Regions from separate parts of the Ruegeria sp. BE3 genome, predicted to be linked through region 1. Evidence: riboswitches for the same ligand, from Rfam matches in the RefSeq annotation. Region 1 holds a riboswitch; the other holds the start of a gene.
What was found. Region 1 has a riboswitch for cobalamin ahead of ACR0AZ_RS16090 (hypothetical protein). Riboswitches for the same ligand answer to the same signal wherever they lie in the genome.
Positions count from the first base shown of each region.

Region 2: linked by a shared signal. The riboswitch ahead of ACR0AZ_RS07645 (energy-coupling factor ABC transporter permease) and the one ahead of ACR0AZ_RS16090 (hypothetical protein) in region 1 are both predicted to bind cobalamin.

Region 1 covers NZ_JBQFTW010000007.1:124,720-130,146, forward strand. Annotated here, with positions in the region: gene recR (recombination mediator RecR) at 1-286, opposite strand, end outside; gene ACR0AZ_RS16075 (YbaB/EbfC family nucleoid-associated protein) at 351-695, opposite strand; gene ACR0AZ_RS16080 (DNA polymerase III subunit gamma/tau) at 837-2,594, opposite strand; gene ACR0AZ_RS16085 (protein-tyrosine phosphatase family protein) at 2,764-3,267, shown strand; gene ACR0AZ_RS16090 (hypothetical protein) at 3,272-3,679, opposite strand; cobalamin riboswitch at 3,768-3,991, opposite strand; gene ACR0AZ_RS16095 (alpha/beta hydrolase family protein) at 4,114-4,971, shown strand; gene rsgA (ribosome small subunit-dependent GTPase A) at 4,989-5,427, opposite strand, start outside.
Region 2 covers NZ_JBQFTW010000002.1:55,626-61,052, reverse strand. Annotated here, with positions in the region: gene sseA (3-mercaptopyruvate sulfurtransferase) at 1-848, opposite strand, end outside; cobalamin riboswitch at 990-1,201, shown strand; gene ACR0AZ_RS07645 (energy-coupling factor ABC transporter permease) at 1,257-1,934, shown strand; gene ACR0AZ_RS07640 (CBU_0592 family membrane protein) at 1,952-2,221, opposite strand; gene ACR0AZ_RS07635 (helix-turn-helix domain-containing protein) at 2,218-2,781, opposite strand; gene ilvD (dihydroxy-acid dehydratase) at 2,889-4,721, shown strand; gene ACR0AZ_RS07625 (sulfotransferase family protein) at 4,897-5,427, opposite strand, start outside.

The DNA of each region.
Region 1 (5,427 bases):
GCTCCATTGCCCAAAGGTCGGCGACGTCCTCGACCACGCACAGCTCTCCGGTCGCGCGAGCCTCGGCGTCGCAGATGTCACAGATGTCGGTGGTGCCCACATTGCCGCAATTCAGGCACTCGCGGGCGGTGATGGCTACTTGTTGCATCGCGTCCGATAGCGGCGTCAGCAACAAGGCGCGTTTGCGGATCAGGTGCAGCACCGCGCGGCGGGCCGAGCGGGGGCCGAGGCCCGGCAGCTTGGCCATCAGGTCGATCAGATTGTCGATGTCACTGTTCGAACTCACTGCGCGTTCTCCTGCAAATGGGCCGGACTTGGGTGCCCGGCCTCGACTCCGTCAGGAGTGCCTATCAGAACGGCAGCTTGATGTCGGCGGGCAGGCCCATGCTTTCGGTAAGCTTGGCCATCTCTTCCTGCGAACGCTCGGCGGCTTTGGTTTGCGCATCCTTGATCGCAGCCAGGATCAGATCCTCGACCACTTCCTTGTCGTCGCCGTTGAAGATCGATGGGTCAATATCGAGCCCTTTGAGCTCACCCTTGGCCGTGGCTGTGGCTTTGACAAGACCGGCACCGGATTCGCCAACAACCATCAGATTGTTCAGCTCTTCCTGCATCTCGGTCATCTTGGTCTGCAGGTCCTGTGCGGATTTCATCATCTTGGCCATGTCGCCCAGACCGCCGAGTCCTTTGAGCATCGATATTCTCCTGTAAATCGCGTTGCCGTCTAAATACGGGTGGCGCGGACCCGGCACAAGGGGCGAGGCGCGTCCCGTCCGTCGCCAAAGTCTTTGGGAAGGCCCTTCCGCCGGTTGAGCCTCACAGGTATCGCCTCGACCTCAATCCTCCTCGAACGGGTCCCATTCGTCTTCGACCTCAGGCAGGGCTTCGGTTTCGACCTGCGCCGCGCGTTGCTCAGGGGTTTCGATCTTGGTGATTTTGGCCTTCGGGAATTGCGCCAGCACCGCCTGAACCAAGGGGTGTTCGGTGGCCACCTGCTTCAGCGCCAATTCTGCCTCATCGCGAATTTCAGCAATCGTTGCTGCATCGCCATCGGATACAATCGTCACGGCCCATCGATTACCAGTCCAGCGCTGCAAAGCTGATCCGAGCCGAGGGGCAAGGTCCGCGGGCGCATGGGGGGCGGGAGTAAACTCGATCCGACCCGGCTGATAGGAGACCAGACGTACACCGTTTTCAACTTCGACCAGAAGCTTGACGTCCCGATTGATCCGGATCAGTTCGACCACATGGTCGAAAGTAGGGTAGCGGGCCAGAGCGTTCGCCACGTCCTGGGCCAACGCTGCCGAGGGCGCGCCAGCTGGGTTGCGCGTTGCCGCATAGGTCGTTTGCGTCGCAACGGGGGTTGAGACGTTGCTCTGCGTGGCTGCCGGCAAGCCGCCTCCCGGCCCTCCGTTTGGAGGAGGCATGGGCGCATCCTGAAGGCGTTTTATCAACTCCTCAGGGCTGGGCAGGTCGGCCACATGAGTGAGGCGGATCACGGCCATTTCGGCGGCCATCATCGCGTTGGGCGCGGCGGCAACCTCTTCGAGTGCCTTCAGCAGCATCTGCCACATGCGGGTCAACACGCGCATCGGCAGGGCATCTGCCATCTGCTGGCCCCGGGCGCGCTCATCGGGCGAGACGGTAGGGTCTTCGGCGGCGTCTGGCGTGATCTTCACCACCGAGACCCAATGGGTAATCTCGGCAAGATCACGCAGAACGGCCAGCGGGTCTGCCCCTTCGGCATATTGGGCGCTGAGCTCGGTCAGGGCACCGGCAGCGTCGCCGCGCAGGATCATATCTATCAGGTCGAGCACCCTGCCGCGATCCGCCAGGCCCAGCATCGCGCGCACCTGATCGGCGCTGGTTTCGCCCGCGCCATGGCTGATCGCCTGATCCAGCAACGAGGTCGCGTCGCGGGCAGAGCCCTCGGCGGCGCGTGTGATCAGCGCCAGCGCATCCTCGGCAATCTGCGCGCTTTCGGCATCTGCGATCTTGCGCAGCAGGCCGATCATGTCTTCGGGCTCGATCCGGCGCAGATCGAAGCGCTGACAGCGAGAAAGCACCGTGACCGGAACCTTGCGGATCTCGGTGGTGGCAAAGATGAACTTTACATGTTCGGGCGGTTCCTCAAGCGTCTTGAGCAGCGCGTTGAAGGCGCTGGTCGATAGCATGTGGACCTCGTCGATGATGTAGATCTTGTAGCGGGCCGAGGCGGCGCGATAGCGGACGCTGTCAATGATCTCGCGAATATCATTCACGCCAGTACGGCTGGCGGCATCCATCTCCATCACGTCGACATGGCGGCCTTCCATGATGGCCACGCAGTGTTCACACTGGCCGCAAGGTTCGGTGGTGGGTTTGCCTTCGCCATCCGGGCCGATGCAATTCATGCCCTTGGCGATAATCCGGGCGGTGGTGGTTTTACCGGTGCCGCGGATGCCGGTCATGATGAAGGCCTGCGCGATGCGGTCGGCCTCGAACGCGTTCTTCAGCGTGCGGACCATGGCGTCCTGGCCAACCAGATCGGCAAAGGTTTCTGGGCGATATTTGCGGGCAAGCACCTGATAGGCGGGGCTGGGCGTGTCGGTCATGTCTGCTTTCGCGGATTCGAGTTCTGCCGCAGCGTAGAGGCCGCCGCCGTCCGCGTCCACCGCCCGACCGGATGATTTTCGTTTTGGAATGCGGGACGGGGCGGTTAAGATCAGACACTTGAAGACCCGTAGAAAGATCTTCTGATTAACGTTTCGGGGGGAACGTATAATGTCTCAGATGGTTATCCATGCACTTCAGGTTGGCGGAGGAACGCTCGCGCTGACATCGATGCCGGGTCGGGGTGGCGATTATCAAGGCGATCTGGATGCCGTCGCCGATTGGAAGCCCGGCCTGATCCTTTCAATGGCAACCGAGGTCGAGATGATACTCGATGGCGCCAGAGATTTCGGTATCGACGTTCGGAACCGCGCCTGCCGATGGGTTCATCTGCCGGTCGAGGACTATGGCACGCCATCACCCGAGGTGGACGAGCGTTGGGTAGAAGCCAGTGCCGCAGTGCGTCATGCGCTGTCCGGTGGCGGGCGCATTTTGGTTCACTGCAAGGGCGGATGTGGTCGATCTGGCATGGCTGTACTGCGTTTGATGATAGAATGCGGCGAGCATCCGGATGCAGCGTTGCAAAGGCTGCGCGCGTTGCGCCCCTGCGCTGTTGAAACCGACGAGCAGATGGAATGGGCGATCGCGCCCGCCGGTATTCTGGCTGTGGGCTGACTTGTCAGGCAGACGGTCGGTATTCGGGTTGCACCGACGTAGTCTGGGCAAGCGTCAACACTTCGAGCATCGCGCATGGCGGGTTCGACAAGATACTTGTCGACAGTGCTGCGGTCTCGGTGCCGAACAAAAGGTCTGCGTAGCTGTCCAGATGCTCAATCGCGTCGTCTGATCCAGCACCGCAGAACACTCTGACTTCGTCGGCGCGCGCGCGAAAACGGGCGGTGCACCCATCCGTACAATGCGCCAGTTCGCTACTGCCCTGAATCTCGAATTCTGTAGTTGCCGCAGGGGCTGATTCCGCCATCGAGGTGGCCAGCGCCCGTGCGATTCGCGCCAAAGCCGGACAGGTTTTCCCCGTCCTTTGGCAAATTGTTGCCGAGAACTGGTGGGTTCCGGTTTTCCATATCATGATGCGCCCTCCGCGCGTGGGCTGAGGGTGTGAAACAGGTGGGACAGCACAGTGCAGTCTGGACCTGCCCGGACACCCCGCCCGAGTTTCAGTTTCGGTTCCGATGGCAGGTCTCCTGACTTGCGGGTCATCGCTTTGCCGACCTTCCCAGCCTTCAAGGCCAGTGGCGCTACGGCATTGCTCTCCGCTTACAGTTGCGGGGGCAGTCGCGGATTTGGTCCGTTCCGGATATTACCGGGCAGGGCCGCACCGTGTTCCCTTTTCATCCCGGCCTCGAACGAGGGAGCGGGAACCATCACCACATCGCTAGCGGTTGCGCACTTCCCGAGTCAAGCGGATTGAATGCCACAAGCTTACCTTTGGTCCAGCCACGTCAACCTTGACTCGAACGCGATCGAGTGAACTGATCGGTTCAGATAACGCATGAGGATCAGATGTTGGACGCTCAGCAAACCGTGATGACCGAGGAGTTCCGGTTCCCCGCCGGGCCCGCGATGCTGTCCGCCCGCTTGTATCGGCCTGCGACCGATCCGGAAACGGTTGTGGTCATTAACAATGCCACAGGTGTACCACGAGATTACTATCAGCATTTTGCGCGTTGGCTGGCAGCTGAGCGCGGAATAGCCTGCCTGACCTACGACTACCGGGATTTTGGTCACTCGCTGACCGGGTCGCAGAAGGCCTCGACCGTGACAATGGCAGACTGGGCGCTGGTCGATATCCCTGCCGCACGGGCCGAGATGCGGCTTCGGTTTCCGGGTGCCAAGCTGTGGAGTATTGGCCACTCGCTTGGTGCGATGCTTGGGCCGGTGCAGTCGGATATCGAACAGATAGATCGGATGATCTGCGTCTGTTCAGGACTGGTGACGCTCAAAGATCACCCGTGGCCTTACCGCGCGCTGGCTGCGTTGTTCTGGTATGGCCATGTGCCGTTATTGGTCCGTGCTCTGGGATATTTGCCAGGCAAGGTGGTCGGTTTTGGTGAAGACCTGCCCGCGCCTGTCTATTGGCAGTGGCGCAAGTGGTGCACGGCTCCCGACAGCTATCTGCCCGAGATCGGAGAGACGCTGCCTCAGGCTCGCTGGTCCACTGCAGGCGGGCGTGTTGATCTGTTCGCCTTTGAAGATGATGAGATGGTACCACCCGCCGCCGTGTGGCGGCTGGCTGATCTTTACGGCTCAAATGCCCGTCGTCACCTGTTGTCGCCGCAGGAATTTGGTTTGCCAAAAGTTGGACATATCGGAGCGTTCGCCCGACGCAACGCAGCGGTCTGGCCCCGCCTGATCGACTGACCAGACGGGGCGTTGCCTCACAGCTTCTTGCGTGACTTTTTCTGCTGCGTGACGCTGCGCACCATCTTGCCGAACGCTTTGTCCCGCGCCCGGGATTGAGCGATGGTTTCCGAGTTGCGCTGATCCTCGCGCCGCAACTTACGCCAACGCTCCAACCGGGACGGATCAAGCGCGCCGCTTTGGACCGCGGCCTGAACCGCACAGCCGGGCTCGGTTTCGTGCTGGCAATCCGAGAAACGGCAATTCAGGCTCAGCTCCGTGAGGTCCGAGAAGACCTCATCAACTCCGTCCTGTGCATCCAGCAAACGCAGCGCCCGCATGCCGGGCGTGTCGATCAGCCAGCCGCCATTGCGCATCTGATGTAACGCGCGCGCGGTCGTGGTGTGCCGGCCCCGTGCGTCATCCTCGCGAATGCCCGCCGTGGCTTTTTCCTGCCCGGTCATGCCATTGGCTAGT
Region 2 (5,427 bases), on a different contig from region 1:
TCTCCGGTTGCGACGGGCAGGGTTGGGAAGGCACCCCATTCAGCCCAGGAGCCGTCATAAAGCGAATGATCTTTTTTACCCATGCGCTCAAGCGCAAGGCTGAGGATCGCAGCCGTGACGCCCGAGCCGCAGGATGTGATTGCGGGTTTCGACAGATCTACGCCTGCGGCCTCGAATATGGCGCGGCACTCTTCGGGCGACTTCATGGTGCCATTTGCATTCAGCAGCGTACCAAAGGGCACATTGTGAGAGCCCGGAATATGACCCGAGCGCAAACCTTCGCGTGGTTCTGGCGCTGTTCCGGCAAAGCGGTCAGTTGAGCGCGCATCGATGATCTCATGATCGTTCAGCTTGGCCGCAGCTGAAACCTGCGTCACGTCACGCACCAGATGGTTTTGTACGCGAACGGTCATATGGCGATCGCGAACGACGGGCGGCAGGTCCTCGATCTCGCGACCTTCGGCCTGCCATTTCGGCAGCCCCCCATCCAGAACGGCAATATTGTCCTGACCCATCAAACGGAACAGCCACCAGACGCGTGCGGCAGACATCAGCCCAGCCCCGTCATAGACCACGACCTGATGGCCGTCGCCCACCCCCATCGCCCGCAGGCGGGACATGAATTTCTCGACCGGAGGTGCCATATGCGGCAGGTCCGAACGGTGATCGGCAATGTCATCAATGTCAAAGAACCGCGCACCGGGGATATGGCCTGCATCATACTCGGCCTTCGCATCGCGGTTCTGCGCGGGCAGATACCAGGACCCGTCCAGAATCCGCAGATCCGGGTCCTTGAGATGCGCGGCCAGCCAGTCTGTGGATACGAGAGTTTTCGGATCGTCCTGCATCAAAGCCTCCCCTGAGCGAGCTTGGATTTTCCCTATATGGGCACGGCCAAACGTTCAAGTCACGCCGCAGCTCAGAACCCGCGCGGGGAACGTTTTTTTCCAACCACATGCTTGGCGTGCTTGACAGGCAGCATTCTGTGGCAGAAATCTGTGCGACATGGTTCCCAATGGAGTTTCCCCAGAGGGATGAAAAGGGAATCCGGTGCGACAAATCCTGTCAACTCCGGAACTGCCCCCGCAACTGTAAGCGGAGTATCGCCCCATCAGGGCCACTGACCGAAATGATCGGTTGGGAAGGCCGGGATCGATCCTAATCCGCGAGTCAGGAGACCTGCCATGCACAAACCGGGCATCCGCCCAATTTCAACACGTTTCTACCGTCGGGTGTGACGGTAAGGAGAACAAACTATGCATATCGAACCGGGCGTCGTTAACGGCGCCAAACTTGTCCTGAGCTATGCCACCGCGGCCGGGGCAGGGCTTTATAGTCTGAAGCTGGCGTGGGAGAGCGTCAAAAACAGTGGTGTTGCAAGCCTTGCAGTGCGGTCTGCCCTGACAACCGGCCTTGTTTTCACATTCTTTGAAGTTCTGCCTCATTTCCCGGTGGGAGTGTCAGAGGTGCACTTTATTCTGGGCTCGACACTGTTTCTTTTGTTCGGTGCCGCCCCGGCTGCGATTGGTCTGATCCTGGGCCTCTTTGTTCAAGGGTTTTTCTTGGCACCCTTCGATCTGCCCCAGTTCGGAATGAACATGACGACGTTGCTGGTGCCTCTGTTTGCCCTGCAGGCGTTGGCAAACCGCGTCATTGCGCCGAATACGGCCTATGTTGACCTCAAGTATTCTCAGGCACTTGCGCTGTCGACCGCCTATCAGGGTGGTGTCGTACTATGGGTGGCCTTCTGGGCGTTCTACGGTCAGGGTTTCGGTGCCGAAAACATCGCCGCCGTGGCCAGCTTTGGCGGAGCTTACATGATGGTTATCCTGATTGAGCCCCTGGCCGATCTTGCCGTTCTTGCGGCTGCGAAATCCATGAAGGGTCTGAACAAGCTCGGCCTGTTCACGCCACGTCTTCTCAGCGCAGCCTAAACATCCCGCGCCGCGCACTACTTTGCGCGGCGCAACCTGAAATGCTGAATGATCCCGATCATGCTGATCAGAATCCAGAACCCCTCGATCAGCATCGACGCCAGATTGAAATTCTCGAGCAGCGAATAGACGATCAGAACCGACCCCAAGAGGTTCACCACCGGAAACGCGAGATCGTCAGAGTTCATCATCCGCATCTGTGTCGCAAAATAGGCCGCGACCACGATCAAAGCCCCAAACGAGCCAATAGCGTCGACGATGGTGAGGCTGTCGAGAACTGCAGTCATGAATGGGCCTTGCCGTTTTCAGAATACTCGTTGTGCTGGGCGTAGTGGTGCATGTTCAGGAATGCGGCACCCTCTGCACCCGCGCGGTATCCATGGGGGATATCAGCGGCAAAGCGCAAGCCCTGTCCGGCCTGCAAAGATACCCATTCCCGATCGCGTAGAATCTCGAGCGTACCTGAAAGAACAAACACCTCCTCGGTCACACCAGCGGCATGGGCGGGGGATTCGTGGCTTTGGTTCGGATGCAAGCTGACGTGAAATGTCTCGGCCCCTAGGGCGGGGTCGAAGGGAAAGACGATCTTGACCTCTATGGTCCCGGGGAAGGTCACGGTCTGGAAAACAGACGGGTCGCCCAGCGCCGTATCGATCAGCGCGCTGAGTGGTAGCTGGAAGCCTTTGGCGATTTTCCACAAGGTCGCGATGGTGGGGCTGGATTCGCCGCGCTCTATCTGGCCCAGCATGGCTTTGCTGACCCCGGTCATTTCAGCCACCTTCGACAGGCTCAGCCCGGACGCCGTCCGCACGTCCCGTAATTTCAGCGTTATGTCGTCCGGTGCCATATCATCAACTTCCGAATCCTCTTGTACGTTATAGCGCACATGTGATACGTGCGCTATAACGCACGAACCCCAAGACATGCAACCCGAGGCAAAAGGGAAACAGCATCATGCCATTGTACCGATCCAGAACCTCTACCCATGGCCGCAACATGGCCGGTGCCCGCGGTTTGTGGCGCGCCACCGGTATGGGCGACGATGATTTCGGCAAACCGATCATCGCCATCGTAAACTCGTTCACCCAGTTTGTGCCCGGTCACGTCCACTTGAAGGACCTTGGCCAGATGGTCGCGCGCGAGGTCGAGGCAGCCGGTGGTGTCGCGAAAGAGTTCAACACCATCGCGGTCGATGACGGCATCGCCATGGGCCATGACGGGATGCTGTATTCGCTGCCCTCGCGTGAGGTGATCGCGGATTCGGTGGAATACATGGTCAACGCGCATTGCGCCGACGCGATGGTCTGTATCTCGAACTGCGACAAGATCACCCCCGGTATGCTGATGGCCGCGATGCGTCTGAACATCCCGGCGATCTTTGTCTCGGGTGGCCCGATGGAGGCTGGTAAGATCGATATCGCTGATCTGGATGCCAAAAAGATCGACCTTGTGGATGCGATGGTCGCCGCTGCTGACGACCGCTTCACCGACGAACAGGTTCAGCACATCGAAGAGAATGCCTGTCCCACCTGTGGGTCATGCTCGGGCATGTTCACCGCCAACTCGATGAACTGTCTGGCCGAGGCGCTGGGTCTGGCGCTGCCGGGCAATGGCTCGACCCTTGCCACACACGCGGACCGCAAAGAGCTGTTCCTTGAGGCCGGTCGCCGGATCGTCGAGATCACCAAGCGGCACTATGACCTGGACGAAAAAGGCTTCCTGCCACGCGAGATCGCTACGTTCGAAGCCTTTGAGAACGCCATGAGCCTCGACATCGCCATGGGCGGCTCGACCAACACGGTACTGCACCTGCTGGCCATTGCGCATGAGGGCGAGGTGCATTTCACCATGTCCGATATGGACCACCTCAGCCGCAAAGTGCCTTGTTTGTGTAAGGTCGCACCCAATACCGAGAATGTGCATATGGAAGACGTGCACCGCGCCGGTGGCATCTTCTCAATCCTTGGCGAACTGAGCCGTGCGGGATTGCTGCACGAGGATTGCGCAACCGTTCACTCGGCCACGATGGGTGAAGCGATTGCCAATTGGGACATCAAGATCGCCAACAATCCCAAAGCGCAGGAACTGTTCAAGGCTGCACCAGGCGGAGTGCGCACCACGCAGGCCTTCAGCCAGTCGAACCGGTACAAGGAGCTGGATACCGACCGCCAAGGCGGCGTGATCCGCTCGAAAGAATATGCCTTTAGCCAGGATGGCGGTCTTGCGGTACTGTTCGGAAACATTGCCCGCGACGGCTGCATTGTGAAAACCGCAGGTGTTGACGAGAACATTCTGAAATTCACCGGCTCAGCCTATGTCTGCGAAAGCCAGGACCAGGCGGTGAACGACATCCTGACCGGAAAGGTCAAAGAAGGCGACGTAGTCGTGATCCGTTACGAAGGCCCGCGCGGCGGGCCGGGCATGCAAGAGATGCTCTACCCGACCTCATACCTGAAATCCAAAGGTCTGGGCAAAGCCTGCGCTTTGTTGACCGATGGCCGCTTCTCGGGCGGCACCTCGGGTCTGTCAATCGGCCACGTCTCGCCCGAGGCGGCAGAGGGGGGTGAAATCGGGCTGGTGAAAACCGGCGACACCATCGAAATCGACATCCCGAACCGCAGCATCCATCTCGCGGTGTCCGATGAAGATCTGGCTGCCCGGCGCGAAGAACAGGATGAGAAAGGCTGGCATCCCGCGGCACCGCGCAAACGCAAGGTGTCTACGGCGCTGAAGGCCTATGCCAAGCTGACCACCAGCGCGGCGAAAGGTGCTGTTCGCCAGGTCTAGGGTCTACGAAGATGGGCGCGCTCCCGCGCCCGCTACGTGCTATCGGCAAAGCCGATACCCCTTGCGGACTTGGGCCCGGCGCCGCGCAAAGCGCGGCGCCGGGCCCAACCAGAGGAGATGTCTCATCAGAGACATTAACGATGGGCGGGAGGTCTTGCTCGTTAGTTTAAGTGACTCAGTCACCCAGCTTGGCGTGAATCTCGTCCAGATCGATCTCACCTACCGGCATCTTATTGGCCGGGTTTTCGAAATCGTATTTAAACAGTTCGAAATCTTGTTTGTAGATTTCATAGACCAGGTGCATGGATAGATCGTCAAAATAATCCTCGACCGGATGCGCGCGTTTGGGTCCGTGACCTTCGGATTCATTAAAGCGCGGAATCTCGGACAAGGTCACCGGGTGTGCGGTCTTGAGGTTGTCCAGAACACCCTGCATCCCATCATTGAACTTCTCGGTCCAGAAAATCCGGTCATAGCGCCCGCCATTTGCAATCAGGGTTGAGACATGGCCGGACATGGCGGACCAGTGAATATCCGGGTCCATCGGGCGACGCCAACGGATGGTATCCCGCGCGAAAAGAAGAAATCGACGGAAACTGGCGATCTGATCGAACTCACCCTTACCGTCTTCGCCGCCCACTTCGATCCCGTAATTGTAAATCAGCGTTGGCACCAGATTACCGCGATAGCGTTTACCGTTGCGCTG